2 linked regions of the Rhodopirellula bahusiensis genome follow. Each later gene encodes a partner of the first gene's protein in a complex. Links are inferred from orthologs where the notes say so. Each region holds a gene or a part of one and is shown on either strand. Other genes may lie near its edges.

Evidence for each region.
Region 2: the proteins of CEE69_RS28295 (region 1) and uvrB are in contact, whole or in part, in a crystal structure (PDB 7EGT), measured with the Thermus thermophilus proteins. The link is inferred for Rhodopirellula bahusiensis from one-to-one orthologs. Residues at the interface, in WP_096412145.1 of Thermus thermophilus: His654, Arg656, Phe657, Gln666, Asp668, Glu669, Lys680, Arg681, Leu682, Ser683, Lys685, Tyr686, Ala687; in WP_096411307.1 of Thermus thermophilus: Glu23, Leu25, Arg26, Asp27, Gly28, Glu29, Arg30, Phe31, Arg55, Glu326, Asp327, Phe328, Glu379, Ser382, Gln383, His398, Gly400, Arg401.

The regions. Positions count from the first base shown.
Region 1 is NZ_NIZW01000034.1:38,285-53,868, forward strand. Bases 7,468-10,495 are described here. They hold CEE69_RS28295 (ATP-dependent helicase), read left to right. Parts: upstream 7,468-7,813; coding sequence 7,814-10,177; downstream 10,178-10,495. Other genes in these bases: CEE69_RS28290 (BBP7 family outer membrane beta-barrel protein), read left to right, coding at 7,468-7,694; CEE69_RS28300 (peroxiredoxin-like family protein), read left to right, coding at 10,362-10,495. Also shown: 16S rRNA (adenine(1518)-N(6)/adenine(1519)-N(6))-dimethyltransferase RsmA, read left to right, coding at 1-63; CEE69_RS28270 (trypsin-like peptidase domain-containing protein), read right to left, coding at 54-2,912; CEE69_RS28275 (hypothetical protein), read right to left, coding at 3,063-4,268; CEE69_RS28280 (RNA polymerase sigma factor), read right to left, coding at 4,582-5,277; more of CEE69_RS28290, read left to right, coding at 5,949-7,467; more of CEE69_RS28300, read left to right, coding at 10,496-11,042; CEE69_RS28305 (adenosine kinase), read right to left, coding at 11,128-12,123; CEE69_RS28310 (glycoside hydrolase family 32 protein), read left to right, coding at 12,294-13,736; CEE69_RS28315 (histidine kinase), read right to left, coding at 13,804-14,142; CEE69_RS28320 (FliM/FliN family flagellar motor switch protein), read left to right, coding at 14,187-14,486; CEE69_RS28325 (PVC-type heme-binding CxxCH protein), read right to left, coding at 14,600-15,584. UniProt on the Escherichia coli protein: A helicase with DNA-dependent ATPase activity. Unwinds DNA duplexes with 3'-5' polarity. Translocates on single-stranded DNA with 3'-5' polarity. Initiates unwinding more efficiently from a nicked substrate than double-stranded DNA.
Region 2 is NZ_NIZW01000007.1:344,617-360,169, reverse strand. Bases 4,528-7,524 are described here. They hold uvrB (excinuclease ABC subunit UvrB), read left to right. Parts: upstream 4,528-4,961; coding sequence 4,962-7,088; downstream 7,089-7,524. Other genes in these bases: CEE69_RS11060 (DEAD/DEAH box helicase), read left to right, coding at 7,248-7,524; CEE69_RS11070 (thymidine kinase), read right to left, coding at 4,528-4,859. In the rest of the region: CEE69_RS11085 (SRPBCC family protein), read left to right, coding at 82-1,041; CEE69_RS11080 (SIR2 family NAD-dependent protein deacylase), read right to left, coding at 1,023-1,742; CEE69_RS11075 (ribonuclease R family protein), read right to left, coding at 1,852-4,146; more of CEE69_RS11070, read right to left, coding at 4,224-4,527; more of CEE69_RS11060, read left to right, coding at 7,525-8,429; CEE69_RS11055 (DUF932 domain-containing protein), read left to right, coding at 8,486-9,610; CEE69_RS11050 (hypothetical protein), read left to right, coding at 9,832-10,650; CEE69_RS11045 (hypothetical protein), read left to right, coding at 10,675-12,552; CEE69_RS11040 (glycosyltransferase), read left to right, coding at 12,706-13,542; CEE69_RS11035 (glycosyltransferase family 25 protein), read left to right, coding at 13,638-14,375; CEE69_RS11030 (GDP-L-fucose synthase family protein), read left to right, coding at 14,501-15,457; CEE69_RS11025 (DegT/DnrJ/EryC1/StrS family aminotransferase), read left to right, coding at 15,454-15,553. UniProt on the Escherichia coli protein: The UvrABC repair system catalyzes the recognition and processing of DNA lesions. A damage recognition complex composed of 2 UvrA and 2 UvrB subunits scans DNA for abnormalities.

The sequences.
Region 1 (15,584 bases):
AACCTGGAACAAATTTCAGCTTTGGTAGAAGCTCTCCGGCAAGCCGAACTGAGTCAGTCGTAGTTGGCAACTGTCATTGCGACTGCAAACGGAGCAATCGCGCCCGCTAGGTTGGATTCGTAAATCACTTCCCTGACCGTCTGTTCCGGACGCGGGTTCTTCACACGCATCGCGTACAGCGTCAGAGTCCAGCCTGGCTTCTTCTGGATCGCCTCGTTGGTTCCGGTCCAAGCCACCTCTGCATGCGGTAAATCCTGCGGCTCGCCGAAAACCCAGTTATCACTCAAGTGTTCACCGTATGTCAACAACTGATGCGCCTTGGTGCCATCGTCGTAGACAAACGTCACAGTCGCGACGAACGACTGCCCATCCATCTGCCATTGTTTGCACCCGTTGAGCATGAATAAATAATCGAATGCTTGATCAACGGGCACACTGACAGACTTGGGATACTGTTGGCGGCGATACCGGCCCTTCAATTGGACAAACTCGTCCAAGATTTGAAACGGGATCCCGGCCATCGTGACATCGCCCTTTGGGACTCCACGAAGATGATCTAGCGGCATTCCGGTGTTGCCCGAGTCCAATCCACAATTGACGACGCCAGACAGATCCAGCGGCCTTGAGTCATGCACCAAACTCTTGTCGTAGGCTTTCGCAATCCGATCGGCACTTCCCATCGAACTGCTGGCCGACGCAGTTGGTGAAGGATTCCGATCTGGTGCATCCAACTTCTCGGACAGATGAGTTTTGGGTGTGACCGCGACTTTGGGTGCGGGGGCCGTTTCCGGTGTGGGGGCGACAGTTGGTGTGGATGCGACGTCCGATGATGGAGCATCCGTCGGTGCCGATTCAGGTCGGGGCGCGAGCTCAACTCGCTGGGGCACGGGTGTCACAATTATCACGGGAGGCACGGCCTGCGTTCCCGCAACTTTCTCGTTGCCGGTCGGGGCGAGCAACTTCGAAACTTCTTGATCGAGCCTTCTTCCCGGATAGCCAACCGAAATGAACTGAATGACGCCGTCTTGATCCAACAAGTACACCGTCGGCAACGAACGAACTTGCCACAAATCGAAGATGGCATCCGAGGCCGGTTGTGAGATGGAAGGCCAATTGACCTTCCCGATTTGCTGAAGCTGTTCGACGGTTTGCTTGTCATCACCGTAAACCCCAATGATCTGAAGTTGGTCCTCGTTGTAGAGATGGCGGTAGTAACGGAGGTGGGGGTACAAGCGTTCGCTCGGTCCACACCACGAAGCGGAAAACACCACCAGTTTCGCCACGCCTGGCTTCGCATCAAGCGAGACGGATTGGCCATCCGTCGTTTTCGCAGCCAACGCGGGTGGCATCACGCCAATCGTCAAATGCTCGACCGCATGGTGAATGGACTCAGCAATTTCAAGAATCGATTCGCCTTTTAGCTCCGCCTGCGTTTCACTGTTGACGACATACTTCAACAACCGCATCACAAGCTCCCGGTCCTCATCTTTCATCGGTTCAGTGGAGTGGTTCTTCAGATGGATCGCCAATGCCAACGCTGAACAAGCTTTGGTATCCGCGTGCGAACCGCGCTGCACCAATTCCTTCATGAAGTCTCTGGCAGCATCGTGATCGACCGGCACCAAGCTGAAGGCGACATACTTCATGCCCTCCTCTCGAAAGTGATCTCGTCGCAGTTGCTGAATAATGGGCTCGGTCTGAGGTTGCACCGAATCCGGCCCGGTCGCCGCCAATTGCAACGCCGCAAAGAGAGCCTGGAACGCGACTCGGGTCTTCGGTTGGGAGGCGGCCAACTCTCTGAACCGCGGAACAAATTCCTTTGCCAGATGCAAGTCTTCGAAATCAACGCTCTCCAAATCGCGAACCATCACCTCTTCGATTCTGCGAGAGATTTGATTCATGATCTTTGCCAACTCGTCCTCCAGCGGCACCATCGGATGATCGGTTGGCGCGTGAAGTGGAAAGGGAATCAGCTTCTTAGCCGAACGACTTTGTCCCATCAGTTCCACCAGGTGTGAAACGTGGACGGCAAAACCAAGTTGTTCCCCCGGAATGATCCAAGTTGCGATACCAATCACAGCACCATTCGAATCCAAGATGGGACCACCGCTGCTGCCGTTGGAAATCACAGCATCCGTTTGGATCCAGTTGGTGTTGGCATTCGCCTTCAGATCTTGCTGAACCGTCATCGGCAATTCCACCGTTCGGCGCAACGCGTTGACATTCCCGCGACTGATCGTGTGGCTGAAACCTTGCGGGTGCCCAATGGCAACGACCGACATCCCCAAAGGGAGGCTCGCGTCACGACGACTTTGCAAAGGTCGAATGCCCGCCGGAATGGAGTCCACTTTGAGAATCGCAAGATCGCGTCCTTCATCAATCGCGACACACCCCTGCACCTGGGTCGTGGTTCCGTCACGAAAGCGAACTTCGGCTCGCATCGCCTGTTCGACCACATGATGATTGGTGGCAATCCAATTCGGTCCGATCACAAAACCGCTGCCGAAACCGGAAGCTCCCATGATGTCGTTCGTCGAGATCATGACGACCGAATCCGCGATCGCGTCCAAGTCACCAGCAGCCGCGTTCCCATCACGCACCGAAGCCTTGGATTGGTTCCTGTCACCGAAACGAACGGTCCCAGAATCACCGCGTGAACGGGAGGCATTGCGACTCCTCGCGACGAATCTTTGGTCAGCGGGACTGAGTTTGCTCAGCGGCACATCGATGACGGAACCGTCATTTTTTCTCAAACGGACGACGCCGTTCTCCAATTGAATGAACTCGGCCTGCGTGCTGAACTTGCCGCTGCGATCAGACCAAAGACGAGGCTCATCGGCGATGCACACGGCACCAGTGAGCCACGAGCCGATCAGAACGGCCCACCAACCAAATTTCCATCCGCCTTGCATAATCTCCTCGCCGCTGCCGAACCGCACATTTTGAAACCACTCTCTAGGATGCGGTGCCTCTGCCTGGAGTTCCAGTCTTCAGGGGCCAGAAGGTCGCATTTTGGGGCAATTCAAAATCGACAAGCCACAAAAGCCAACTCAGCGGATGCTTCAGCGCTGGCGAGCGTGGACGAACGGTGCTTGCCAACTGGGTGCGAGTGACGCGTCATCGATGTTCACGCCTGCTTCCGGGCGACCGTCATGATTGACCAATGGATGGTCCATCAATTGGTTCAAGGACTCTCCCGGGATGAAGCGAACGCGGCCGTCTTCGTAGAGGACATTGATGCCGCGGCCACCGTGACTGATCAGTCCATCCTGCGACGGCGAAGCGGCACGAGCCCAGCCTTCCTCGTCGACGACACGGTCCACGACTTTCATCACAGCAGCGTCACTCATCACAGCAAACGATGAACGCCCTTGAAACCGCGGGGACGCAAACTCTTCGCCATCACGAACACCGAGCGTGTAAGCGTAGTGACCACCGGCGGTTTGTTGCAGCCATTGCAACCGAGCAATCGCTCGTTGCCCTGCCGCTTGTTCTTCCGCCGTTGTCGCACCTGCCACCGCGAAATGATTCAGATCCCGAGCGGCCTCGTCGAGCATCCGAAGTGTCACCATGGTGGGCACTTCTTCCGTCCCATCTTCAGGTTCGAAATCGCCATCGACCATTTGCAAACCGCCCGCATTCAAAAAATCAGACGAGCGAATCGAGGGGCAAAGTGTCGAACGTGAATTCGTCATCAAACCAGCCGCATGCAAACGCGGCGCGTAGACGCCGGCGAAGGCTTGATAGCCGGTGGACTCGACCGATGGCAGACGCGCTTCGGCGTTGCGAGTGACATACTGAGTCATCGCCATGCCAAGTTGTCTCAGGTTATCCTGACAAGCCTGCTTGCGAGCCATGAAGCGACCTTCCACCATCGACGGCAGTGCGATCGCCAGCATGATGCAGGCGGCTGTGAACGAGCCGACCCAATCTCGCCAAGTCCACGCGAGTGAATCAGAACCTTCCATAACCGGAGACAATTTCGGTGTCACCGGCGCGGACACTTTGGATTCGGCGGGTGTCGTCGGTTGATCGGGTTCGGCGCCGGGCATCGGCGGAAGCGGCGGCAGAGCGTCGAGCGTTCGAGCAACCAGGTCAGTGGGCGGCGGTTCGACGATCTCACAATCGTCGTGAAGCGGCCCAAGTTTGCGTTCCAAATCGGCCAGCATTTCTCTGGCCTCAGGGCTTTCCCGCAAAAGCTTTTCCACCCGCTGCATTTCGTCCGCTTCGAGCGCGCCTAGCAGATATCCAAGAAGATCTTCTTGCATCACAAAGGACGTTGCGTAAGCGGAAAAGAAACGCGAAAAACGGAGGGCCAACCCTGCAGTTCGGGCCCGACCCTAAAGATTACGGCCCGGGCAGCATGAGTGTTCGAGCGGGTCGGTTGAGGACCGAACCTCCGGTCGTACTGCGAACGAAGATTCCGATGTTTCGCAGCCAAGCCTGGCCCACTCAATCAGACGAAAGGATCGCTCGCGTGGTTCGTCCGATCGCCGCGGTCAGCGCAGAAAAAAAGCGACACCGAAGTGTCGCTTGCGTTCAAATCACGGCTGAAAAGCCGCGAACAATGGTTTCCAGAGATCAGACGCCAGGTTGTTCTTCGACCTCTCGCTCGCCGTCGTGGCTGTCGTCCCACAAACCGCTCAAACGATTGACTGCGGCGTGCAAACGGCTTTTGACGGTCCCGACCGGAATTCCCAGGATTTCCGCTGCCTCACGGTATTTCAGGCCCTGGTAGTAAACCAATTCCACGACCTGCTGCATCGGTTCACCGAGTGATTCGACGGCGTGATGCACCCAGCGACCGTTTTCTTCTTTCGAAGCCGCCGCCAATGGGTCGGTAATGGCTCCTTCCAGCTTTTCTGACCAACTGCCGCCACGATCGTCTTCTTGGCCGCTTGCGGGGCGATCCAAGCTGACCATTCGGTGACGCTTGTTACGACGTTGAACGTCGATCGCTTGGTTGGTCGCGATGGCGTACAGCCAAGGTCGAAAACGGCGGGTCAAATCAAACTGGTTGCACTTCAAGTGAACCTGCAAAAAGGTGCCTTGGAAGGCATCTTCAGCCATTTCGGCGTTACCGATGTAGCGACGCAGATACGCGTAAATCTCACGTTCATAGCGGCGCATCAGGGTTTCATAAATATCGCGACGGCCGCTGGTGCGATATTTCGCGACCAACTGCTCGTCGGTTTGTTCAGCGATGGGTTCGCTGGTGAAAACGTTTCCCGAATCCACCTTCGAATCAGCGACCGCTGCGGAAGTTGAAAAGTTCATGGAGGATCGATCAAAAAAGAGTATGAGTAGCACTCAGTCTACTTACAAATGCGTTTCGCCAAGCGAATAACCGCCAAAACGAATTCACATTCACGGGGACGAGCGTTGACAGGACAAGCCCACAAAGTGCCTTCAGACGCCCGTAAAGGCCATTAAGGGAAAACGCTACGACGTGCGTATTATCGCGGATTCGCCCCAAATGTCAAAGTCATCTTTGCGTTGAATTCACATCCTGCCTCGATGGCAGGCAGCGAATCCACGCTCAGGTAGGGGCAATTCGTGTTCCAGACCGCCTGGAATCGTTGCACCGGTCACTCGGGTTGGTCCGATTGTTCCGGAATTACCGAATGTTTGCTGGAAGTTGTGCCGATAACTCCGCCTGGAACGGTTTCTTCGTTCGAGATTGAACTCCTTTTCCGCGGTGTTGCCCCCAATTTGGCGGCAGTCTTCCCCGGAAACGCTTTCAACCTCGGTCCACGGCGGAACGGTCCACAACGGCGGGGTCGTTGGATGCAAAATCCTTTGGAGCATTCAGCAACTCAACAGCCACAGGACATTTTTATGGCTGGGCGTCCTCGCGTGAGCGGGACCCCCGGGGGGATTTTGGGGTCTTTGTGACCGCGGAGACGATTGCAATGCGACGAATTGCCAGGCAAAGAAACGAGCAACCCATGATGGCCCAGACCCCCGATCCCCAAATCAAACCCGGACCCAACCAAAGAACCGGACTGCGTGTGACCCTTGAGGACAATGGGATGACGGAATCATTCAGCGAAAGCGTGACGGTTAAATTACGAAAGCTTCGCGACTTGGTCTGTGGAGGCTTGATCGCCGCCGCAGTTGCCACGCCAGTCGCGGCGGCTCCACCCACTGCGGGTGATGAAATGGACTACGCGGCGAGCGGCTTCATGCTGCCTCCCGGTGTTCAACCAGCAGGAATGGTCGACGGCATGCCCGCCATGTCGATGCCACCGGGCTCGATGCCAGGTGCTCAGTCGATCGCCACCACCTTGCCATCGGCTCCGCTGATGATGCCCGGTGGATTTGGTTCGGCTGGCTACGCTCCTGCGGGATACCCACAACCTGGTTACGCACCCAATGGTGTGATGCCAGTCGGTTATCAAGGCGGTGGCTTCCTCGGCGGCGGGTACGCTGCCGGATGCGACACGATGAATTGCGGCTGTGGTGACTCCGGTTGCACCAGCGGCGAATGCGGTAGCAACTTCCAAGGTCTATTGCCCGCTGTGATGGGCGATTGCTGTGGATCATGCGGCGGTGGCGGATGCGGTGCCTGCGGTGGAATGGGCTCTTGCCTGACCAACGGCTCCCTCGGCCAAGGCGGCTTGCTCGGTAGCCTCAACGAGTGCGGCCCAGGCAGCACCGACTTTGGCATTCTGGCAGCCCACATCGGCGGCGGATTGGCAGCACTTTCCGAAGCCATGCGACCTTACTCCGAAGCCGGCAAATCAGCCCAACGCTGGTACGACGTTTCGGTGGAAGGATTGTTTCTGACTCAGGAACTGGACGGGTTCGCCGACGGTCGCGTCTTGACCAACGACGGAACCACCGGCACGCCGAATGTTGCCGACAATCCAGTTCTGACGCAGGACGACCTAGGTGACGATGATCTGGAAGCAGGTGCTCGCATCTCGTTCGCACTGATCTTCGGTGCGGGCTCGAATGTCGAGTTCACCTACATGGGCGGCCAAGAATGGGAAGGCTCCGCCAGTGCCACCAGCGCGACGAGCAGCCTGACCTCGATCTACTCCGGATACGGAACGACTCCTGGAGGCGGCTACGCCAACCTGGCGGACTTCCAACAGATCAGTTCACGATCGGAATTTGATAGCTACGAAATCAACTACCGTCGTCGGACAGTCGGCCCCTACGGTCGCTTCCAAGGGTCTTGGTTGCTCGGTCTGCGGCACGTCGTCTTTGACAACGCATTCGCATTCAACGGCTCGGGGACTCCCGCCAGCACGATCGCCGATTTCCAGCAAAGCTTCGACATCGACAACCGATTCTTTGGTCCTCAAGCTGGCGTCGACCTGTGGTGGAACGCCCATCCAGGAATTCAGCTGGGTGCGGAAGTCAAAGGTGCTTGGGTTCAAAACGACTTTGACCAAACGGCTCGGATCGGCACGACACCAGGCGGACTCGAAACGCGCGAATCAAATGGACAGGACGGTACCTTCATCTTGGACTTCCAAGCGACTGGTATCTACCGATTCTCGCACTCACTGTCTCTGCGTGGTTCGTACCACTTGCTGACAATTGAAGACGTGATGGCAGCTCCACTAGACAATAGTTTCATCGACGATTTCCAGAATAACGGTGCGGGTGTGTCGGCCCCAACCGCGTCGGAAACCTCGCTGACCCTGAACGGTTTCGCGGCTGGTCTAGAATACATGTGGTGATTCGATCGGCGGACTACCGCCAACCAATCACTCTCTGAAAATCTCGCACAGGGGATCGGCCATCGGGTCGGTCCCCTGTTTGCGTTGCCCAGTTCCCCTGGGAACGCTAATCTTGCGTCATGGATGCCATCACAAAAGACTTGACCGACGCACAAGCCGAAGCGGTCCAGCACATCGACGGACCTCTGCTGATCATCGCCGGACCCGGCAGCGGTAAAACTCGCGTCGTCACCCACCGCATTGCGTACATGCTGCAAAGCGGGATCCGCCCGTGGCAAATCGCGGCGTTGACCTTTACCAACAAAGCCGCGGACGAAATGCGGTCGCGAGTCAATCTGCTCGCCCCCAACCAACCAGTCTGGATGGGCACGTTCCACCGGTTCTGCGCACAACAGCTTCGGCGTTACGCACCGATGGTCGGCTTGGCCGAGAACTACTCGATCTACGATTCGTCCGACTCAAAATCCGCGATGAAGCGTGCGGTCGCGGCCGCTGGTGTATCGACCAGCCACACCTCGCCCGAGCAAATCGCATCGGCGATCTCCAATGCCAAGAACCGGCTGATCACTCCCGAGATCATGGCTCAACAAACCGGCCGCGCTGGCGACACCGTCGCAGCGAAGGTCTACCCGGTTTATCAACAACAATTGCTGACCGCCAACGCGGTCGACTTCGATGATTTGCTCTTCCACTTCGCTCGGTTGCTGCGGGAAAACCCCGAGGTGCGATCGAACTTGGACGAGAAGCTCAAGTACATCATGGTCGACGAGTACCAAGACACAAACTTGGCTCAGTACGCGATCGTGCGAGCACTCTCGGTTGATCATCCCAACCTCGCCGTGACGGGCGACCCCGATCAATCGGTCTATGGCTGGCGTGGCGCCGACCTGAACAACATTCTGGATTTTGAAAAGGATTACCCGAGCGTCAAAACGGTTCGCTTGGAACAAAACTATCGCAGCTCACCCGAGATCCTTCGTGTCGCCGATCAACTGATTCGGCACAACCGCCGTCGCAAGCAGAAGAACCTGTTCACCGACAACCCAACCGGCGAAGCGGTCACGCTGCGACAGTACGAGGACGGTTACAAAGAAGCCGACGGCATCGCCGATGAGATCGCCAACCAAATGATCGCGGGCAATGCCGAACCGCGAGATTTCGCGATCATGTGCCGGATGAACGCGCTGACGCGATCGATCGAACACGCCCTGCGAAATCGTGGCATCCCGTATCAGATCGTCAACGGACTGGAGTTCTATCAACGCAAAGAGATCAAGGATCTGCTGGCGTATTTGCACCTGATCAACAATCCCCGTCACGACGTCGCGTTGCAACGAGTGATCAACACGCCGACGCGAGGAATCGGTGCCAAGACGCTGGAACGGCTCCAGCGTTTTGCCGACGACCACCGCATTCCAATGTTGGACGCCGCTCGCCGTGTCGACGAAATTGATTCGCTATCGAAGCGAGCAAAAACGCTGGTGACATCGTTCATCCGTCTCTATGACCGACTGTCCATCAAAGCGACCGCGACGCTGGAAGATCTACTGCGGTACCTGATCGAAGAGATCAAGTTTGTTGCTTACCTCGAACGCACGACGCCTGAACAACAAGACAACAACCCGATCGCCAACGTCGATGAATTCATCTCGGCGGCTGTCGAGTTTGATCAGATGCACCCGGAAGACGGTTCACTCGAAGCGTTCTTGGAACAGGTCGCATTGGTGTCGGACACCGACGCATTTGAAGACTCCAACAACCGTGTGACCTTGATGACTTTGCACGCGGCGAAAGGGTTGGAATTCCCTCGCGTATTCATCATCGCAGTCGAAGACAACCTGCTGCCGCACCGCCGCAGCAAAGAAGACGAGACTCAGCTCGAAGAGGAACGTCGCCTCCTATTCGTGGGCGTCACTCGAGCCGAGAAATGGCTGCAGATCAGCTACGCGAAACTGCGAAGCTTTCGTGGCGAAAACCAACCGGCGATCCCCAGCATGTTCCTGGGCGAGTTGCCTCGTGATGAAATGCAAGTCGTCGAAGTCAAAGGAAGTCGCAACTTCTTTGACGATGCCTATGACGACGAATACCCGGACTCGTGGGATCTGGTCCAAGAGCCCGCTGCGGTCACCGACACCGGCCCTGCTGGTCAAACTGACGTGGCCGATGGACCACGCATCCTACCGATGACGGACCAATCCGCGATTCCGGATTTGTATCACGACGACGTGCCGCCACCGAAGAAAAAGAAGCCCAAGGTTTCCATTCAAACCGAACTCAAGACGGCCAGTGATCTGCTGCAATCCGGCGTCACGCCGCTGGGTGCTTACCGCGAAGGCAGCACGGTCCGCCACAACGAATATGGCGAAGGGACGATCATCGCCCTCACCGGAAAAGGGCCCAAACGGACTGCGAAAATTCAATTCGAAGAGACCGAAGAAACCTTTCGCCTTGCGTTCGCAAAAATTGAATTGGTGGAGCGCTGACTCCCCACTCTAATCAGCGATTCGCGAGGATTTTGGGCGGCGCGCACTCGTCGGAATTGGCGGAGCATCTTCGGCAGCAGACATTCCCAAACTGTTGCCAATCTTCTCTTCCTTTCCAGTTCAACGTTGCGAACCCATGCGTCTCAGCCTGTTCTTTTGCGCCGCCTTCTTGCCCGCGATGGTCATGTCCACTCAAACTCACGCTGACGAATCCTCGGACACAAGCCTGTCCTCACAACTGAAGCAAACTGCCGAAAACGCGACCAAACGCTACCCGGCAGAAGTCCTGAAGACGTTCCAAGGTGGAGTCGACCAAGTCCGTGCCAGCGGCATTGAAAAGTCCGCCAAGCAAGTCGGCGATTCAGCCGCCGGTGCGACCTTGAAAGGCTGGGACGAAAACGAAGTCACGCTCAGCGAAGTGTGGTCCGAAAGCCCGGTCATCTTGATGTGGTACCGCGGCGGATGGTGCCCGTACTGCAACCTGCAATTGCGAGCGATGCAAAAACAACTCTCCGCGATTGAAGGTGCCGGTGCAAAGCTGATTGTCCTGACGCCTGAACTCCCTGACAAGGCGAAGGAAACGGCGGAAACAAACGACCTCGATATGCTGGTCTTGCACGACCGCAACAACGAGCTCGCGAAGAAATTCGGCATCGTGTTCGACTTGCCCGAATCCATTGTCCCGATCTATCGAGACAAACTGCAACTCGCCAAGTTCAACGGCAACGACGCGATGGAACTGCCTCTTGCTGCGACCTACGTGATCAACACAGACGGGAAGATCACCTACGCGTTCTTGGATGCGGACTACAAGAAACGGGCCGAGCCAACCGACGTTGTCGCTGCGGTCAAGAAACTTCAGTAGCTGATGTCAAACGACCCAACGAAAAAACGCACCTGCGAGTCGCTCGCAGGTGCGTTTTCGATTTGGTTCTTGAGCAGGCTTCAGCTCACACGGTCAAATCAGTCAACTGTTTGACTTCTTCGGCGGTGAATGGGGTGGCCAGTCGAGCGCCCATTTGAGCGACCACACGAGCGGCGGCGTGCGAAGCCAAGTGGCCTGACTGACGCCAATCCAAACCGTTGGTGATGCCGTACAAGATGCCGCCGGCGTACATGTCACCTGCTCCCGTCGTGTCGATCGCTTTGACCTTCACGCCTTCGACGGGAATCGCTTCGCCGCCGTGCATCAGGATCGAACCGTTTGGTCCAAGCGTCATCGCGACGTTCTCAGCCGACTCGTGGATCTTGTTCGCACAGGCGATGGGGTCATCCAGACCGGTCAGGCTCTTGGCCTCTTCTTCGTTGCAGAAGAACAAATCGACGGGGCCACGAATCAGGTCCCACATCTCATCCTTCATCATGTTGACGAGGAATGGATCCGAGGCGGTGAAGGCGACTTTGACATCGTTCTTCTTTGCCAGCTCAATCGCTTTGTAAGCGGCCGCTTTGGTTTGTTCGCCGGTGAACAAGTAACCTTCGATGTAGACGTACTTGCTGGCCGCGATCACCTCTTCGTCGATGTCCGCTTCTGACAACGCGGTCGACGCGGCCAAGTTCGTCAGCATGGTTCGCTGAGCGTCTTCGGTGATCAACACGGCACACGTTCCGCTTGGCGTGCCCGGCTGCGGATCGACGTCGATGGTGACCCCGAGAGCCCGCAAGTCTTTCAAGAAGAATTGCCCGGTTTCGTCGTCACCGATCTTGCCAACGAACGCGGCTTTGCCACCAAAGTCCGCGACCGCAGCGATCGTGTTGGCGGCGGAACCACCTGCACAGCGAGACAGCGACGGCAGGTCAAATCGGCTCAGCACGGTCGCTTGTTTTTCGTCGTCGACCAGCGTCATGATGCCTTTGTCGAGCTTCAATTCCGACAGCAAGTCGTCGGCAACCATTGTCTGAATGTCAACGAGAGCATTGCCAACCGCGTAAACATCGTGCGTCATCAAATTCAACCAGAGAGAGAAAGAACGAGTTCGTCTGCACCCGCGAATTGGCTACCTCTGGGCAACTTCGCATCCGCCGGGCGGGCCCGCAGTGTACCCGCGCGAGACGGCTCCGCCAGCCAGCTATACTGACGCGGTTCCCCATCCCACCCCAACTGTCCCCACCATCTATGAACACCCCACATCGCCTTTTGGTTGCCATCACGACGGTTCTTGGTTGTGTGCTTCCGGCTTCCTTCGTCCAGTCTCAATACGATCCTCACCCCGCCGGAATCGACTACCAAGAAGACTACCGCAATCAGTTTCACTTCAGCCCCAAATCGGAGTGGATGAACGACATCAACGCGTTGATTTACGCCGATGGCCAGTACCACATGCTGTATCAGTGGGGCAAAGCGATTCGCCACGGTGGCTATGCGACCAGCCCCGATCTGCTGCACTGGGAAGACGAAGGCGTTGCACTCATCCCGCAAGAATCATTCTTGCCCGCGGAAGCCGAACGCAATGTCAGCGGAGCACAGGTCTACTCCGGAAGTGGCGTGGTGATCTCCGGAGAGACCGCCAAAAAGATCACCGGGTCAACCAAAGAAGCCATGGTGATGATCTACACCGGAACCAAGGCGGGAACCTGCATAGCATGGAGCAACGATGGCGGAACCACCTGGCATGACTACTCCGGCAATCCGGTTGCCAATCGAACCAAAGGAGCCGATCCCCGCGACCCGTGTGTGTTCTTCCACGAACCGACCAACAAGTGGATCCTCGCTTTGTACGAGAACGGAACGACGCTCTATGGGTCGGATGATTTGGTCGAGTGGAAACAGCTCAGCAACATCGACTTTGGGTTCGAGTGCCCGGACATGTTTGAATTGCCACTTGATGGAAACACTGACAACAAGAAGTGGGTCCTCCACGACGCGAACGGTTCCTACTTGGTTGGCCAATTTGACGGAGTTCGCTTCACACCGGAACAAGAAACCCTGGTCATGGATGTTGGACCGGACTTCTACGCCGGCCAAACCTTCTTTCGGCCCAACCTTCCCTCGGGCGATGTCATTCAAATCGCTTGGAACGATCACTGGAACGGCGGCATTGGCGAAAGCCCGTGGGAACGTAACGCAACCTTCCCAGTGAAAATTGGCTTGGTCACTCACGAAGGAAAGATGAAAGTCACCCGCACACCGATACAAGCGATCAAGACGATTTACCAAGACACTACGACTTGGACCAACAAAACGATCACATCGCAGGATGAAAATGGTGGGCTGCTGAAGGACGTTCGCGCGGAGGCGTTTGACTTGACCGCCACGTTTGATCTGAGCGACACCAACGCCGATCAACTTGTCTTCCAAATCGCCAACAAAGAAATCGTCTACGACATTGAGAAGCAACTGTTGCTAGGAAAGCCACTCAAACCGGACGACGACAACAAGCTCACCATCCGCATGCTGGTCGACTGGAGCTCGTTGGAAGTCTTCTCGGCCGGGGGCGTGTTCTCCTACAGCGAGCAGTTTGCCTTCACCCCCGACGATGAGTCCGTTCGTCTTTTCACTCGAGGTGGAAAGGTTGCCTTGGAAAAGCTGCAACTCAACCGAGTCAAAAGCACTTGGTGAGACAGCGGCGGTGGTGCTCGCAGGACGCTTCCCAACTGGACATCGCCTTTCAGGGCGGACACTCACTTCAGTCGGCGAACAAGGACGACAACCCGGCGTCGAACTGGCCTCGTGTCAGCACCGTTGGCACGCCGGCCTCGCGGGCTCCCTTCAATCGGGCGACTTGCACGTGCGGTCCATATGCGACCACGCGAGCCTCGGGACACACCCGTGAAACTGTTGGCATGAGCTCCGCGACGACTCCGTTGCGAGTCGACAGGTCAACAATGACCCATCCGACGTCTTCGTTGGGTTCTTCCGGCAATCGCCCGGCCAACGAAAACGTTTTGTCAGCCGATTCGCAGGCGGCACGAACTCGCGAGGCAAAAATCAAATCGCCAGAGAGGAATAAAACGGTTGATTTCATGGATGATTCCGGTCGATAAACGATGTGTCAGGATACAAGGAAGAATGAGCGAGAACGCAACCGAAGACAAGCCGACCGAACCCAGTCCTCCGACATCATCGATGTACAAGGAGAAGGTTCTGAAGATCCGCACCACCGTCAACGTCACGTTGGCGGAGAAAAAGGAGCCGCTTCGCAAGATCCTGGCCTTGGTGCCCGGTTCGATGCTGACCTTTGACGTGCACTGCGATCGGCCGCTGACGCTGCGTGCGGGTGGACACCCAATCGCCACCGGCGAAACCGTCAAGATTGGTGACAAGTTCGGTTTGCGAGTTCGTGAAATCGGTGTTCCCAAAGAAGACTGATCCGCGAAAGAACCAACCGCGAAAACGAAAAGGCCCGCCTGAAATCATCGAACTGATTTCAAGCGGGCCTTTTTTCGTTTCATTGCCAAACGATCACGAGGTCGACGGCTGGTTCACTCGCCCTTCACCGGACGACCGAAGAAGACCGCGCGATCGATGTGGAAGATGCCCGTTCCTTCCAAGCCAATTTTGATGTAGCTCGCGACCGTGCCCTCGGGAAGTTCGACCTTCCATTCGGCCTGCGGTGCGTCGCTCTTCCAAACACGCGTCCAATCCTTTCCGTCGTTGGACGTCCAAACGGCCAATCCCTTGGCTCGGTCGTGGAACTCCTCGTCACGACGGTTCGTGATTTTTCCACGTACCAATTCGGCCGGGTTCGCCAACCGAAGAATCACCGCGGGATCGGTAGCGGGCTGTTTCGAGTGAACTGCGAAACGATCTTTTCGCACGCCTTCTCCGCTGAACAAGTGCTCCGCTTCGCGGTTCCAAACGGCAGGCCAATCGCCAGGCACACTGATCATTGAATCACGAGTCACCTCGATCAGATCCCCATCTTTGCGAAGAGGGTAATCGGTGTTCGGGTTGGTCGCGATCCACTCACCACCCAAGAAGGCCAACAGATCCAAAAACTCACTCGGAGCAACCGTTTCGGTCAGGCCCTCGGGCATGCTGCTGGCCTTCATCGGTTTGCGAATCTCGATCTCTTCCTTGTCGATCACTTTGGTTTTGCCGTCGGCGATTCCCAACGAGATCGTCTCGTCGTCTTCCTTCAGGATGAAGCCGCCGATGGCTTCGCCGTCATAGGTCAAAATCATGACGGTCTCGTACCCCTTGGCGATTTCCTCGTTGGGCCACACGATCGAACGGATGATATGTTCCTTTGTCATTCGTTCGCCAATCTTGGTGAGTTCCGGCCCGAACTCTTTGCCAAGCTTGCCGTGCAGGTGACAGGCGGAACAAACACGCTGGAACACTTTGGCGCCGGTCTCGGCATTTCCGCGAGACGCTGCGACAACCTTTTGCAATGCGACCAATTGGTCCTCTTGCTTGGCATCGACATCGGCCAGAATCTTCAATGGCCGATAGACTTCCGCGCCT
Region 2 (15,553 bases), on another replicon or contig:
GCGTCGTAACGCTGTTCCACCGCGATTTTGCTAGGATATCCGGAGTCGGTACGCCAGCCACTCCGAAGGGACGAATTCACCATGCCTGCTTTTCATATTCAGCGTTCCCAGACCATCGATGCTGATGTCAGTGATGTCTTCAATGCAGTCACAGATTATTCGACTTGGACTCGGTGGTCGCCCTGGTTGCAAGTGGATCCCGAAGCCGAAGTGACCGTCAGCGATCCACCAAACGCGAACGGTGCGACCTACCACTGGAAAGGTGAATTGGTTGGCGAGGGCTCGATGACACATCGTGAACTCCAGCCTCCGAAGAACTCGTCCTCCAACGCATCCATGTTGGCCGATTTGGCTTTTGTCAAACCGTTCAAGTCGGAATCCAAGGTCGAATTTGAAATTGAACCGGTCTCGACGGATGGTCGACCGGGTTCGAAAATCACCTGGCACATGCGAGGTAAGTTGCCTTGGTTCTTGTTCTGGATGCGATCGATGATGGAGACGTTCGTCGGCATGGACTACGAACGTGGGTTGCTAATGCTCAAGCAATTGGTGGAAACCGGCGAAGTGCTCTCAGAGCTTGAGATCAAAGGGGTGGTCAACGAACCCGATCGCTTGATCATCGGTCAACGCGGCGGATGCACGATGGACGACATCGGTTGTCATATGGCTGCGACGCTGGAACGAGTCAAACCGCATTACAACGCGGACGATGAACGCGTGCATGAATGGGCCAGCCTGTATCACACGACGTCGGACCTTCGCAAACGATGGTTCGACTACACGGCGGGTTATTTGGCCGACAAGGGAACGCCCGTTCCGCCGGCCTGCGTGGCGGACACGATTCCCGCCGGGAAGTTTTTGCTGGTTCGACACGTCGGCGATTATGCCCATCTCGGGAACGCTTGGTCGGGTGGGATCCAATTCATTCGCTACAAGAAGATGAAGATGGCCAAAGCGGTCGGCTGCGAAATCTATCGCAACGATCCGGAAACCACTGACACTAAGAATCTGATCACCGACGTCTACATCGCTTTGAAGTGATCCAGTAGCTTCGGAATTTCAACGCTGGCGGAACCGTGAATGGTTTCATCGAAGGCACTCGACGCGGGGGTGTCGTCCAGATTCACTTCGATGCGACGACAGTGCGGAGGCGTTTGAGCCACGATGCCGGCGGCGGGATACACGACGCCGGACGTGCCGATTGCGATGAACAGGTCAGCACTCGTTGCTGCCTGCTCAATGCGGTTCAGTCCAATCGGCATCTCGCCAAACCAGACGACGTTGGGTCGCAAGCAACCTCGCATGCGATCGTTGTCTGGGTCTTCCGGGTGCGGCGTGTCATTGCCGAGGTCCTCGGTCCAGTCGAACACCTCTTCCGTGTAAGTGCATCGGGCTTGCAGCAATTGCCCATGCATGGGCAGCACGTTTTGACTGCCTGCGCGTTGGTGCAGGTTGTCGATGTTCTGAGTCACCAGGAGGAAATTGCCACGTGCCTTCTCGACGTGTTCGCGTTCAAAATCCGCGAGAGCAACGTGCGCAGCATTGGGTTGGATTTCAGGGTTCAGCAGCGCTCGCCGTCGTTGGTTGTAGAATTCTTGCACCAACTCTGGATTGCGAGCGAATCCTTGAGGCGTGGCGACTTCTTCGACCGCGTGCCCCTCCCACAATCCGTTGGCGTCCCGGAACGTGGGGATTCCGGATTCCGCTGAGATTCCGGCACCGGTGAGAATGAGAACGTTCATAGCGATGAAAGAAAACGTAGCACGGTGGTCCCCGACCGTGGCACACTGCATCATGTCACGGTCGGGGAACACCGTGCTACGGATTGTTGGTTGGTTTTGAACCGCCGCTTCAACGACGGCGGCGTTTCTTCTTTTCGCGTCGCTCGTTCTTCTTTTTGCTCTTGTAGGGCGATTTCTTCGACTTGCTGGTAACGGGTCCTCGCGGATCTTTTTTGCCCGCGGAGTGATTCTTTACCACGTCGAGGTACAGCTGCCGGTCTTGCAAATCGACTTTGCCAATTCGAACCGTCAGATGGTCGCCGAGGCGGAACCGGTTGCCTTCCTTGAATCCGGTCAGGACCTGCCCGCGGCGTTCGAATCGATATTGATCGCTGGGAAGTTCCGTGACCGGGATGAACCCGTCGACGGGAAGTTTCAAACAGCGAGCGTGAATGCCATCGGCGAACACGCGACTGATGACGGCCTCGAGCGTTTCGCCCTGTTTCTTTTTCAGGAAGTGAAGCAGCTTCAGTTGAATCAATTCGCGTTCAGCTTGCGCGGCGTTGCGTTCGGCATCGCTGCATTCGTGCCCGAGTTTGACAAGTTCCGCGAATGATTCGTCCGGCGTGGACTTCTTCTCGATCAAACGCTGCACCAATCGATGAACGCTGAGGTCAGGGTACCGGCGGATCGGGCTGGTGAAGTGGCAATAGTGTTCTTTGTCGAGCGCGTAGTGTCCTTCACGGTGTGGGCCGTAGACCGCTTTGCTCATGCTCTTGAGCACCGCAAAGTTGACAGCGTTTTCCAGTGTAGTGCCAGCGACTTTGTCCAGCACCGCTTGAATTTCAAAGCGGCTTTCGACATTGTCAAAACCCAGCCCGAGGTCTTTGACAAAGCTGGTCAGTTGTCGCAGTTTGCGGCGTTCAGGCGGTGCGTGAATTCGGTGTAGGAAATTGAGTTCTTGATCGTCCAACCAAGTCGCAACGGCTTCGTTGCCGAGCAGCATGAACTCCTCGATGATCTGGTGACTCTCGGTGTTCTCGGTTTGGTAGGCACCTTTGACTTTGCCGGTGCGATCCAGTTCGAGCTTGATGTCCGGCATGTCCATCGACAGCGAGCCGTCTTTGAACCGACGCTTGCGAATCTGCATCGCCAGCTTGTGCATGTGCGTCAGCAGCTCGCAGATCGGGCCGCCCCAATCCTTTTGGAACGTTTCGGGGGACGCGAGAAACTGGTCGATTTGCTCGTAGTTGAAACGTTTGTCGCTGCGGATGGCGGCGTTGTGAACTTCGCTGTGAGTGATCGTCAGATCGTCCAGCATTTCGATCTCGACGGTCTTCACCAAACGCATGCGTTCGGGTTGAAGGGACGCTAGGTGATTGCTGATGATCTCGGGGATCATCGGGATCACACGGTCGGGCAGGTAAACGCTGGTGCCGCGACGGCGTGCTTCGACATCGAGTTTGCCACCGGGCGGAACGAAGTGGCTGACGTCGGCGATGTGCACCCACAACCGCCATCGACCGTCTTCGCGTTGCAGTGAGATCGCGTCGTCGAAATCACGTGCATCGAACGGATCGATCGTGATTGTCAGCATGTCCGTGAGGTCTTTGCGGTCCGTCGGAACGACGTCGTCGTCGAACGCATCGGCTTGCTCACGAGCTTCGTCGAGAACCTCTTCGGAGAACTCGTCCGGCAACGCGTATTGCCGCATGATCGTCAGCGTGTCGATCGCCGGGTTCTTGCTGCTTCCCAAACGCTCGAGGATGACGGCTTCTCCGCCGCCAGATTCTTCATCGGGGAAGTCGACAATCTCGACAAAGATCTTGTCACCGTCTTGCAGCGGCAGACCTCGCACGTCGCCGACACTGACCGGTGCTTCGTAATGAACGCCATCGAGGTAAACGACCGGACCTTCGATCGTGTCGGAACCGGGTTGGTCAGGCAGCGGTGCGGAAAAAAACGTGCCGGTGAATTGACGGCGAGCTCGTTGCAACACCTCCACCACTTTGCCTTCGGTCCCGCCTCGGCGACTGGGTTCGATTGTCACGGCGACCAAATCGCCTTCCAGGGCTCCGGCGGTCATGCCCGGGGGAACAAAGACATCCTCGGGAACATCCGCGTCGGCACTGCCACCACCGCTGGAAGGGCGAACGAAACCAAAGCCGCCGCCCATGGCTCGGCGAAACGTGCCGCGAATTTGGTCGGTGGGGCCTCCGACCGCCGCGGCAGCGACGACCAAGTGGTTGCCGCCGTAGATCAATCGGCCTTCGAGGACCAATTGTTTGATCACCCGACGGACTTCGCGGTAACCGTCCGCGTCCAGTTCCAACAGGGCGGCGATTTGTTTGGGTTTGCTGGGACGGTATTCCGCCGCGTGAACGAGTCGCAGAACGCGATCGATCAATTCTTGTGAGACTTGCATGGACCCAGAATAGTCGACCGAGGCTCGTGCGGGGTAGGACGCATCCACCGCGGACACCCGCGATTCGTCGCGAATTCTTAACGCTCCGATTGGCGGGGTTCGTTCGAGTCCAGCAGCGGCAGGTCGTCTTCGTTGCGCTGGTAGATCGCCTCTTTGAAATGCCGGCGGCAAACGGTTTGGTAGCGTTCGTTTCCTCCGATTTGCACCTGTTCTCCGTCGCGAATGACTTGGCCGGATTCGCTGACTCGAAGCACCATCGTGGCTTTGCGGCCGCAGTGGCAAATCGTTTTGAGCTCAGTCAGTGTGTCGGCCCAAGCCAGCAGGTGTTCGCTGCCTTCGAACAGATTGCCTTGGAAATCAGTGCGCAATCCGTACGCCAACACGGGAATGTCGAGGTCGTCACAAACGTCGCTGAGCTGCCGGACCTGAATTCGCGTCAAAAACTGAGCCTCATCGACCAGCACACAGTGCAGCGGTTTCATTCGCTTTTGTTCACGAACGACGTTCAGCAAATTGTCCGCTGTGTTGAACGAGACCGACTCGGATTCGATCCCGATTCGCGAGGCGACTTTGCCGCTGCCAAACCGGGTGTCGATCTCCGGAGACAGGATCAGTGTGTTCATCCCTCGCTCGCGATAGTTGTAACTGGACTGCAGAAAAACCGTGGATTTCCCGGCGTTCATCGTGGAATAGTAGAAATACAGCTTCGCCATGACAGTGCGTGAGAAATCTAGGTCGGGAATCAGGGACGCTGGATCGTTGCCGAATGGGTCGGGTCTTTGCCGAATGATTCGACAGTTTGCTAAAGTGCTGGCATGAGCATCACCAAACTTGAGCCAGCCGCTTTTGATTTGCATCAACCGTTCCCACCATCGGGGGACCAGCCTGCTGCAATCGCCAAGTTGATCGAAGGCATCCAAAGCGGCAAGACCGCCCAGACACTCTTGGGGGCCACTGGAACAGGCAAAACGTACACGATGGCCAACGTCATCAATGCCGTCCAGCGTCCGGCGCTGATCCTCAGCCACAACAAAACGTTGGCCGCTCAGTTATACGGGGAATTCAAAGAGTTCTTCCCCAACAACGCGGTCCACTATTTCGTCAGCTACTACGACTACTACCAACCCGAAGCCTACATTCCTCAACGCGACGTCTACATCGAGAAAGATTCCTCGATCAACGAAGAAATCGATCGGTTGCGATTGGCGACCACCAGTTCACTGGTCAGCCGCCGCGATGTCGTCATCGTCGCCTCGGTCAGCAGCATCTACGGCTTGGGGTCGCCCGACGATTATCGCCAGCTCGTCGTCGATCTTCATCAAGGCGAGCAAACTCGCCGCGACCACTTGCTGTTGAAGTTTGTTGACCTGCAGTATCAACGCAACGACATCCAATTCGAACGCGGGAAATTTCGCGTGCGAGGGGACTCGATCGAGCTGTGGCCCAGCTACGAAGAATTCGCGTATCGAATCGAGATGTGGGGAGACGAGATCGAGAAAATCTCACTGATCAAACCGACATCTGGCGAAACGATCAAAACGGTCGAGCACCTTTACATCTATCCGTGCAAGCACTTTGTGATGCCGGAAGATCGCATCCAACGAGCGATCCGAATGCTCCGCGAAGAGTTGACGCAGCAGTTGGAAGTCTTTCAGTCGCAAGGCAAATTGTTGGAGGCTCAACGATTGTCGGCACGAACCAAATTCGATTTGGAGATGCTGGCCGAAGTCGGGCATTGTCCTGGCATCGAAAATTATTCGCGTCCGTTGTCCGGCAAAGAACCGGGCGCGACTCCGGACACGTTGTACGACTTCTTTCCCAAGGACTTCATCACATTCGTTGACGAATCACATGTGACCGTGCCGCAGGTTCGCGCGATGTACGCCGGTGACCGAAGTCGAAAAATCACTTTGGTCGAACACGGGTTCCGCCTTCCGTGTGCACTCGATAACCGGCCGCTCAAGTTCGATGAATGGGAAGAACGCACCGGACAGATTTGCTTCGTCAGTGCGACACCCAGCGACTACGAATTGGAACGCACCGGCGGCGAAGTGGTGGAACAAATCATTCGTCCAACCGGCTTGCTCGATCCCGAGGTCGAGATCGTGTCGGCTCGCGGGCAGGTGACGCATTTATTGGAACAGGTTCGCGTCCGTGCCGAACGGGATGAACGCGTTCTGGTCACGGCGCTCACCAAACGCTTGGCCGAGGACTTGGCGAACTACTTCCAAGAACAAGGCGTCAAGTGTCGTTGGTTGCACAGTGAATTGAATGCCTTTGAACGAGTTGACCTGCTCCAAGAATTGCGGGCCGGTTCGTTCGATTGTTTGGTCGGTGTGAACTTACTACGAGAGGGGCTCGACCTTCCGGAGGTTTCGCTGGTTGCGATCTTGGATGCGGACAAGGAAGGCTTCCTGCGAAGCGAAACGAGTTTGATTCAGACAATTGGCCGTGCGGCTCGGAATGCAAACTCACGCGTGATTCTGTACGCCGACAAAGTCACCAATTCCATGCAGTTGGCAATTGACGAAACCGAACGTCGGCGAGTGATCCAGATGGAATACAACGCCAAACATGGAATCGTGCCGAAGACGGTTCGCAAATCGATCCGCAAAGGCATCGACACCGAGGCGGCCAGCCACAAGGAATCGACTCGCAAGGCTCAAGACAATGGCGAAGCGATCTACATCACCATCGAGTACGTCGACAAACTCGAGCAGGAGATGTTGTCCGCGGCGGAAGACCTCGAGTTCGAGCGAGCGGCGAGGCTGCGCGACCGTGTGTTGCAACTCAAGGAACACATCGGCAAACCGCTATCGGACGTGGAAATTGTCGACGAGAAATCAGCCGGTAAATCGGGCGGTCGTGGACGCGGTCGTCGTGGGGCCAAGAAAAAGGGGGCCAGCAAAGGCACCAAAATTCCGCGGCCAAAACGTGGCTGAATGGATCTTTCCGTAGCGGAATTTGACCGCATTTAGAGTCCCGATTGTCTGTCAGCAAATGGATGTTTTGGCGAGGCATCCGATCCGGTGACCGAACGTGTCACAGCTTTCCCTATCACTACAGGTGTTCAACTTTGACACCTGCAGAAAGGGAACACGATGTCCACTGCGATCTTGCCGGAGACCCCGTCCGAGTCATCTTCCAACGCCGATTTGGATGGCTTCGCGATTCAGCCTCGCCCGTATCAACACCGCATCATTCGACGGGCCTTGGCTGCGTTTGGGTGCGATGAAACCGAGTCCGTTCCAGCTCACGGCGGGGTAGGGCAGGTCGGTTCCAAGCCGACCAGCGTCCTGATTGAGAGCCCCACCGGGAGTGGCAAAACGGTGATGGGTTTGGCCATCGCCGCGGTCATGCAACGCACCCTCGGCATCCGAGTTGGCTGGGTCGCGATGCGGCGGAACTTACTGGCTCAGGCTCAAGCCGAAAACGTCCGCCGAGAGTTTGGGCTCGACATGCATTTGATCAGCATGTTTGACAAAGATCCTCCAGACGTTGACTTGTTAGTCATCGATGAGGCTCAGCACGATGCCGCTACCAGCATGGCAAACTTGCATGGGCAGATCCAACCGCGATGGACGCTGGGATTGTCAGCAACACCGTATCGAACCGATCGCATCAAACTGTGCTTTGAAAATGTGATCCGGGATGCTGGCATCGCTCATTTGATCGCCGATGGGTTTTTGAGTGCCTACCACCACTACACGATCGAGGAGTACTCGCCGCAGACGCTGGCCGATTTGCTGATCGATGAACCGGAGCGTTGGGGCAAGTCGCTGGTTTTCTTTCACAAGCAAACGCAGTGTGACGAAATGAAGGTTCGTTTGGACCAAGCCGGTATCCGCAGCGATGTGGTGACCGCGAAGACGAATCGTGATCGGCAATTGGCGGACTTCAGCGAAGGACGCACGGATGTGTTGATCAACATGGCGATCCTCACCGAGGGTTTTGACTGTCCGGCGTTGAAGACGGTGTTCTGTCGGCCAAGCGGGCAGGGCACCACGATTCAAATGGCGGGACGCGTGCTTCGCAAATGCGAGAACGAACCGATCAAGCAAGTCGTTCAGTGCCGGCACACGCGGCACCCGATGATGCGAACCGCAATTCCCGCGGAGCAGTATCTGTGGACGGAATACGGTTGGCGAAGCATCGCAGGCAACCGCCAACTGGATGCGATGGCCATGGCCGCTCGAAAGCGAGTTGCGAAGGCCAATGTGAGCTTGCCCAAGCTGATCGCCGCTCACCGACCTCGTCGACGCATGCACCGACTCGGTCGCTAAACCGTTGTCTTTTTTTATCCCAACATCAACCGTCATCTTTCTCAAAGGACTCCACCATGTCGACTTCCACCATTTCCAAGACCGCTACAGAAACTTCCCCACGATTCAGCTACGCGTTGGCCAGTGTCGGTGATATCCGAGTTGGAACGGTGCATCGCTCACCCGGCGGCCGGATCAGTTTGCGTGAACTGGAAATTGACGGGCAACCCGTGGTCGCCACGCGTCGTTTTTGGCGTTCGTTCTTCACCCGGTTTGGAATCGCAGAAAACGTGTTCCGCTACTTCCGCCCCGACGAAGTCTTTTCTCGAATTCAGTCGCAGCGAGATGATGTGACGTTTCGATACTGCATCGCTCGGGCGCCGATTTCTGCGTCAAAGAAAGCGGATCAGTTGTTGGCGGTGACCAATCCCAACCGCCCGATCATTCGGTACGACGACATCCGTGGTTTGCTGGATGGGAACGGTGGCGAAGACATTCGCTACCACAATGGAGTTGTGACGAGCACACACGCGCCGCGCGGTGGCAGTCGACAATTCGCGATCGGTGGTGATCAATTCCGCGACCGGTTTTGTTTGGAGACTCCGGTCGATGGCTATGGGCATCCCCGACTATTTTTGTCGATGCTGCGGCTGGTGTGCAGCAATGGCATGATCGGACACGCCAAGGCTTTCCGCAGCGATGTGCCAGTCGGGAAGAACATGGAACACTGCATTGTTCGTGCGATCGAATCGTTCGACAATGGTGACGGGTACGCGGCCCTGCGTCAGCGGTTTGAATCGAGCCAAACCTCATGGGCGTCGGTGCACGAGTGTTTGCGGCTGAATGAGTTGTTGGAATCGCTGCGCCGGGATCAGCAACTCACCCAAGAGGGTTTGATTCGTCGGTTTCGTTCGCTCGCAGGAGACCTGAACGAGCTTTACGGGTTGGCAAATTTGGACGCGCTGAGTGACAAACGTCGCCGGATTCTCCCCAGCAAGGCTCGCGTTTACGACCTGATCAATTACGCCAGCGAAGTTGCGACGCACCATTCGCAGGCCGACGGAGCCAATCGAATCCAGGCTTGGTTGGGGACTTTGGTTTCCGAAGAATACGACCTGGAGGGCACTGCAGATTCCGGTGGCGATTTCGATGCTTTTTTCGTCCCCAGCGACGATGGATTGCCAGCTCAAAGCCGCAACTGAACAAGCGGCCGAAGAAAAATGAAAGAAGGGAAGCGTCGGGTTCCTCTTGAATTGGGACGACGCTGTGCTCTACACGGAATGGTTGTGAAATGATGAATTTTCGATGAAGCGAAACGCGGCGGATGATCCAGGGCTGAGCAGCCGAAGGGTTGGAAGTCATTGCTAGCTTTTCGAGAGTTCTGGTCGCTTCCCTGAATCATCCCGTTTTCCAAAGAGTACCGATGTCCCTTCACGACCCGAATCAGCCGCTCGTTCCGCGGGGTGGTCGCGATATCGCAATGTGGCGAACCGGGGTTGGAAGGCTGTCCCTCGCGTTGGGCACTGGAGTCGGGCTTGTTCTGATTGCTTCTTACGCCTTGCTGTGGGTCGGAACGCCCCTGAGGGATGCGATCATCAGCGAAGGCGGCTGGGTCGAGTCTCTTTCGGCGTATCTTTATTTGGTGGTCGCCGCCATTTTGCTACTGGCCGGTGGTCTGAAACTTTGGAAACCATCGATCCGCTGCCCGCGTCATCCTTTTTTGCTCGCATCGGTTTTGTGCCTCTTTTTTGCCCGGGAAATGGATTTTCATTCCCGGTTCACGGGAGGCAGTGTCCTGAAAACGTCGTTCTATCTGCGCGATGATTTGTCGTGGATGTCCAGAGCATTGGCGGCATCGGTGATCGTTCTGGCGACGGTGATCGTCGTTTCAATGTTCAGACGCTACGCCTCGCTTGTTCGGAATCGCTTCGCGGCGGGGAATTGGCTGGGAGTGCTGCCCATCGCTGCCTGCCTCTTGGTTGTGTTCTCTAAATCAATCGACATGGGATTGGGGACTTTGGGACGCAACGGCGTGGTGTTGCCGATCAAATGGAAGGTCGCCGCCGGGCATGTGGAGGAATTGTCTGAACTCCTGATTCCTTGCTGTTTTTTGCTGATGACGGTTGTTCTGTTTTTGGGCAAGTCGAAGTCGGCTGAGGGTTCGGCATCGAACTCGGCCAACGCGAATGAACCCAACGAAACGATTCGACTCGATCGTGAACGAACATCGCGGGCGGCTTGAGCATTGGTATTCGCGATAGACAAATTGAATCCGGCGCCCGTCCGTGTGCAGCGTGTGAGCGTGCTCGGCAAAGGGCGTGCTGCGTCGGCGGAACTGGTGGATGCGCACTGGGCGGACGGAACAACCACGCGTTGTGTCGAGAAGGTGTTCGCTCCTGGTCGGCTGACCCGGTTGATCTATCGAATCGCGTTTGCCGCTCCATTTGCCTACCGTTCCAATCGCCATGCGATTCAGGCCAGCTTTTATCGGCGACGGGTGGTGGCTGGGTTACTGCTGCGAGCCGGCAGCGACGTCCGCGTCGCGAAACCGCTGTATGTCCGTTTTGATCGGCCTCGCCAGGCCTGGGTGCTCGCGGCAGAGTGGATCGAAGGTCGTGGGCCGATCGTCAAAGGGAATGACTCTGACGAGATGAGCCAGTTGGTCGGCACCATGCGACAACTGGAAGATCGCTTGGTTGGCTGGGGAATGCATGGTTCGGGCTGGCAGGTTTCGCCGCGAGCTTTGGTTTCCACGGCGAACTTGTTGCTCCGCGACCGGCCTCGGTTGCGACTGCATGATGGATCGAACAGTCAAGCTGAGCCCGACGGAGAGTTGCTGGGACACGATCGAATCGAACCCACCATCATTGATTTGGAATCAGGTATCCCAGCGGTTTTGGTGCTTCGGTATCTTGTCCTGGCTTGGAAGCAAGGCAGCGTTTTTCCGTTTGATGACTTGGATTCCAAGCTGCTTTTGCTTGGCGTTCAGGATGTCCCAGGAGATTTGCGGCACGATGTGGACCGGCTCGTCGCGCACACGAACGCCTGGAAAGACACGGAAATTGCTCCGTTTCGCAAGCCATGGCGATGGGCGTCGGCAGATCGACGGGCGTTGTATCGCAAAGAGATGATTGGGCGTTGGTCGCTCGAGCGAACGATTGACGACGCGACCGAAAGCCGGCTGGCGAGTGACCAGCTGTGGTGGCTGGGGTTCTGGATGATCGGTCTGTTGCCGATTCTTGGCCGCTTGATTCAAAAGATGGTTGGCAGTGAGCGGGTGCGGCGTCAGGCCGGTCGTTTGGTGTCGGATTCCCGCTTCAGACGATCTGCGATGCGTTGTCATCGGGACCGGGAAACGCGGCGTTGGCAGGAACAGGGCAGGGTGTCCAGGGATTTCCGACAGTCGCTTCTGCGGTTTCAACTCAACAGTTTTTTGGCGGTGTGCCTTCCGTCTGCGTGCCATCGCTTCGTGACGGACGCCCGGGTTCGAACCCTGCGGCAGCGGCGGGCGTTGGCGATTCTGACGAGTCGGCATCATCAGTCTCGATCGGCTCGCCGGTTGTTTCACAGAGCGGTTCGACGCTGGGAATCGCGACGCTGGCTGGACTTCTCCACCGGAAGTCAATTGCGAACTGAATTTGATGAACCAGGCGTCGGCGTTTACGCACGCGGAATGGCCAAGCACCTAGCGATCAAGACGCTTTCACCGGTGGTTTCCATGTTGAAATTGACCGGCATGGCAGCGTCTTTGTCGGGAGGCAGTTGGTGGTACGCGGCCGCACCGTTTTTAATTCTTCCGGTTATGCGAACGATGGTGACTTTGCAAAGTGCTTGGGTGTCGCGACACGACGGAACGCCTCACACTCAGGCTTTGGTGATAGGTGCGATTCCGACCCTGGGATCCTTGGCATTCGTGATCCAAGTGTTCAATAGCCACCCCGCTGTTTCTGAATTCTTGCTTCGCGAATCGGCGGGGCGAGTTGGCCGTCACTTGCCGATTTACGGTGGCCCTGACTCAAGAACGGAACACGCATGCGTCAATGGCATGGATCGGGCGATCAAAATGGTCCGAGGCCTCAGTCCCGATCGGAAAGAGATGGCGGCGCCGACCGTGGTGGAAGGATCAGAGAAAATGGCTGCATGACACCGAGAGGATGCAAGCTGCGCACGTTTGAGTGATCACACCCAATCGGACTGGTCACGAACAACCGACTTCGCTAACCTCCGCGAGAAACACATGTTTCTCGTCGTTGGACGGGAGTTCCTATGCCCATTTCTCACCAAGGAAGGCGAGACCATGGCGACGGTTGTCTGCACTCGCTGGTTGGACGCATTTCCCGCATCGTATGTCACCGTTTTGCGAAATGCAGTGGCGGCGAATTTGAACCAGCCGCATCGTTTTGTATGCGTCACCGACAATGTCGCTGGATTAACTGATGGGGTCGAAGGAATTCAGATGCCTGATCTAGGCATTCCTCTGAAGTATCGAGAACAGGGGTGTTGGCCAAAACTGTCGATTCTGGCACCTGGAGTCTTGCCCGCAGATGAGCCAACGCTGTACTTGGATCTCGACGTTGTGATCAACCAGAACCTGGACGGGTTCTTTGATCGCTTGGAAGCCAAGCGTGGTTTTCACGCCTTGCGGGAATGGAATCCAACGCTTTGGAGTTTGGTGCCACTTGCGATGCGTCCTGACCGCGGCGTGCAGGGATCCATTCTAGGTTTTTATCCAGGTGAGCAAGTTGAGTTGTTTCGACGATTCAACGAGCACCAGCAGGAGTGTTTCGATCGCTATTGTCTTGATCAAGATTTCTTGACCGAGAATGCTGGGGACGTGAATTACTGGCCATTTGCATGGACGGCCAGCTTCAAGTGGCACTGCCTGAAGTACTACCCACTCAATCAGATTGCCCCGAAGATCAAACGTCCTGCAAAAGCCAAAGTCGTGGTCTTTCACGGTGACCCTCGCCCGATTGATGTCGTTCCGGAGGGCGATTACCGCTGGGGGACAAAACGTAAGTTTGGTCATGGTCCCGTGGATTGGGTCCGTGACTACTGGCTGCGGTACGATACAAGATGGGACGACGAAGTAGCGGAGTCAGAAGCGATCGTTCCGGCACTGGCGGCAGCCTAAGACGCTGTTTTGAAACGGTGAGCGACAATTCTTCTGGCGACGATTTTACAAATCACGACCACGCACTCGAATGGATTCCCCACGAGGTCGAAAACATGAACGTGTCTCAAGCACTCGTTGTCACTCTGCGGCGAGCGACCGCGCGACAGCCACAGGTTCAACGGATTCTTCAAACGTGTCCGGTGCCATGTGAAATTCACGACGCCGTGGATGGCAAGTTGTTGGCGGACGATGAACTGCAACGTTGGGTAGAACCACGACTGCATTCACCCTCGTATCCGTTTCCGCTGAACGTCGGCGAAGTCGGTTGCTTCCTCAGTCATCGAGGAATTTGGCAACGCATCGTTGATGAAGGTTGGGAGCAAACGTTGGTCGTCGAGGACGACATCGAACTCGAGCCCGGATTTGAGGAATCGCTCGCTTTCGCCAGTGATCATGCGAAACCGGGCGACTACGTTCAATTCCAAGTGCGTCCGTTTTCGTCTCCTCACCGAGTCATGGCTCAACAGTCGAAGTGGTCGCTGCTGTGTCCTGATGTGATTCCGCTGCGGACATCAGCGCAATTGGTGACGCGGTTGGCGGCTGAAAAGTTGCTGGACGCTTCGGAGCAGATCGATCGTCCCGTGGATGCTTTTATTCAAATGCGATGGGTCACCGGAGTTCGCGTGGTGGTGATGCAACCCTCGTGCGTGCATGAAGTGTCCGCGAATTTGGGTGGCAGCACGATCGGTGGTGGCAAAAAGAGGCCTGTGGCTGATCGAGTCAAGAGAGAAGTGCTGCGACCGATCTATCGTTTTCAAATTGCTACGCGGTCCCGCAGGGACGCTGCCTGAAAGAAGAATTGATATTGAATTTGCTACAAGTCGTTTCCTACAAGAGCCTTCAGTCACTCGGGAAACTGTCGATTGAGCGACTAAGCGAATCATGACGAAATCTGCCCCAAGAAAAAGGATTTTCAGTGCGGCAAGACGAACCGATATGGATCACCGGTGCTGCCGGTATGGTCGGTGCAGCGTTGACGCGGCATTTACGATCTGAGGGCTACACCAATCTGTTGACTCCGACGCGAAGTGAACTGGATCTTTGCTCAGCAGACGCGGTGCAAGACTTCGTCGTGCAACATCGGCCGAAGCACGCGTTTTTGCTGGCGGCAAAGGTCGGCGGAATTGCAGCGAATATCGCCGATCCGGTTGGTTTCTTGGACGAGAACCTTCGTTTGGTCGTCAATCAACTCAGTGCATGTGCCAAAGCTGGTGTGGAGAAAGTACTGTTTCTTGGAAGCACTTGCATCTACCCACGTGAGTGCTCGCAGCCGATGACGGAAGACTCACTTTTGACCGGGCCGTTGGAACCTACCAACGAAGGGTACGCGTTGGCAAAAATCGCGGGCTTGCGATTGGCACAAAGTTATCAAAAGCAAATGGGCATGCAGTGTGTCTTGCCCATGCCTTGCAATATCTACGGAACCGGCGATCACTTTGATCTGACACGTTGTCACGTGCTCAGCGCATTGGTCAAGCGGTTCTGCGACGCAGTGGATCAGGAAGCCGAGTCGGTAACGCTCTGGGGAACCGGATCCGCCAAACGTGAATTCATTCATGTGGAAGACGCGGTTCGCGGCATGTTGCATCTATTCGATGCAGAAACCGAGGGCGAAGTCATCAACCTCGGGCCCGGCAATGATGTCAGTATCTCTGAACTGGCTGGCATGATTGCGGAACAGGCGGGCTTCGAAGGTCAGATTCTTTGGGACACCACTCGTCCCGACGGCATGCCTCGTAAATGCACCGACAACACTCGATTGAAAAAACTGGGGTTTGAGCCCCGTGTCTCGCTTTGTGATGGAATCGCCATGACGATTCAAGAGTATCGGCAGACACTCAGTTCCAACTCCTACTCAGCGAACGCGGCATGACCCCGGAATCTCTGCAAGCATTTGAATCGTGGATGGATGACCATCTCGAACCTGCATCCAGCGAGTTTGGTCGTTATTGGTATCCATTGACCGTAC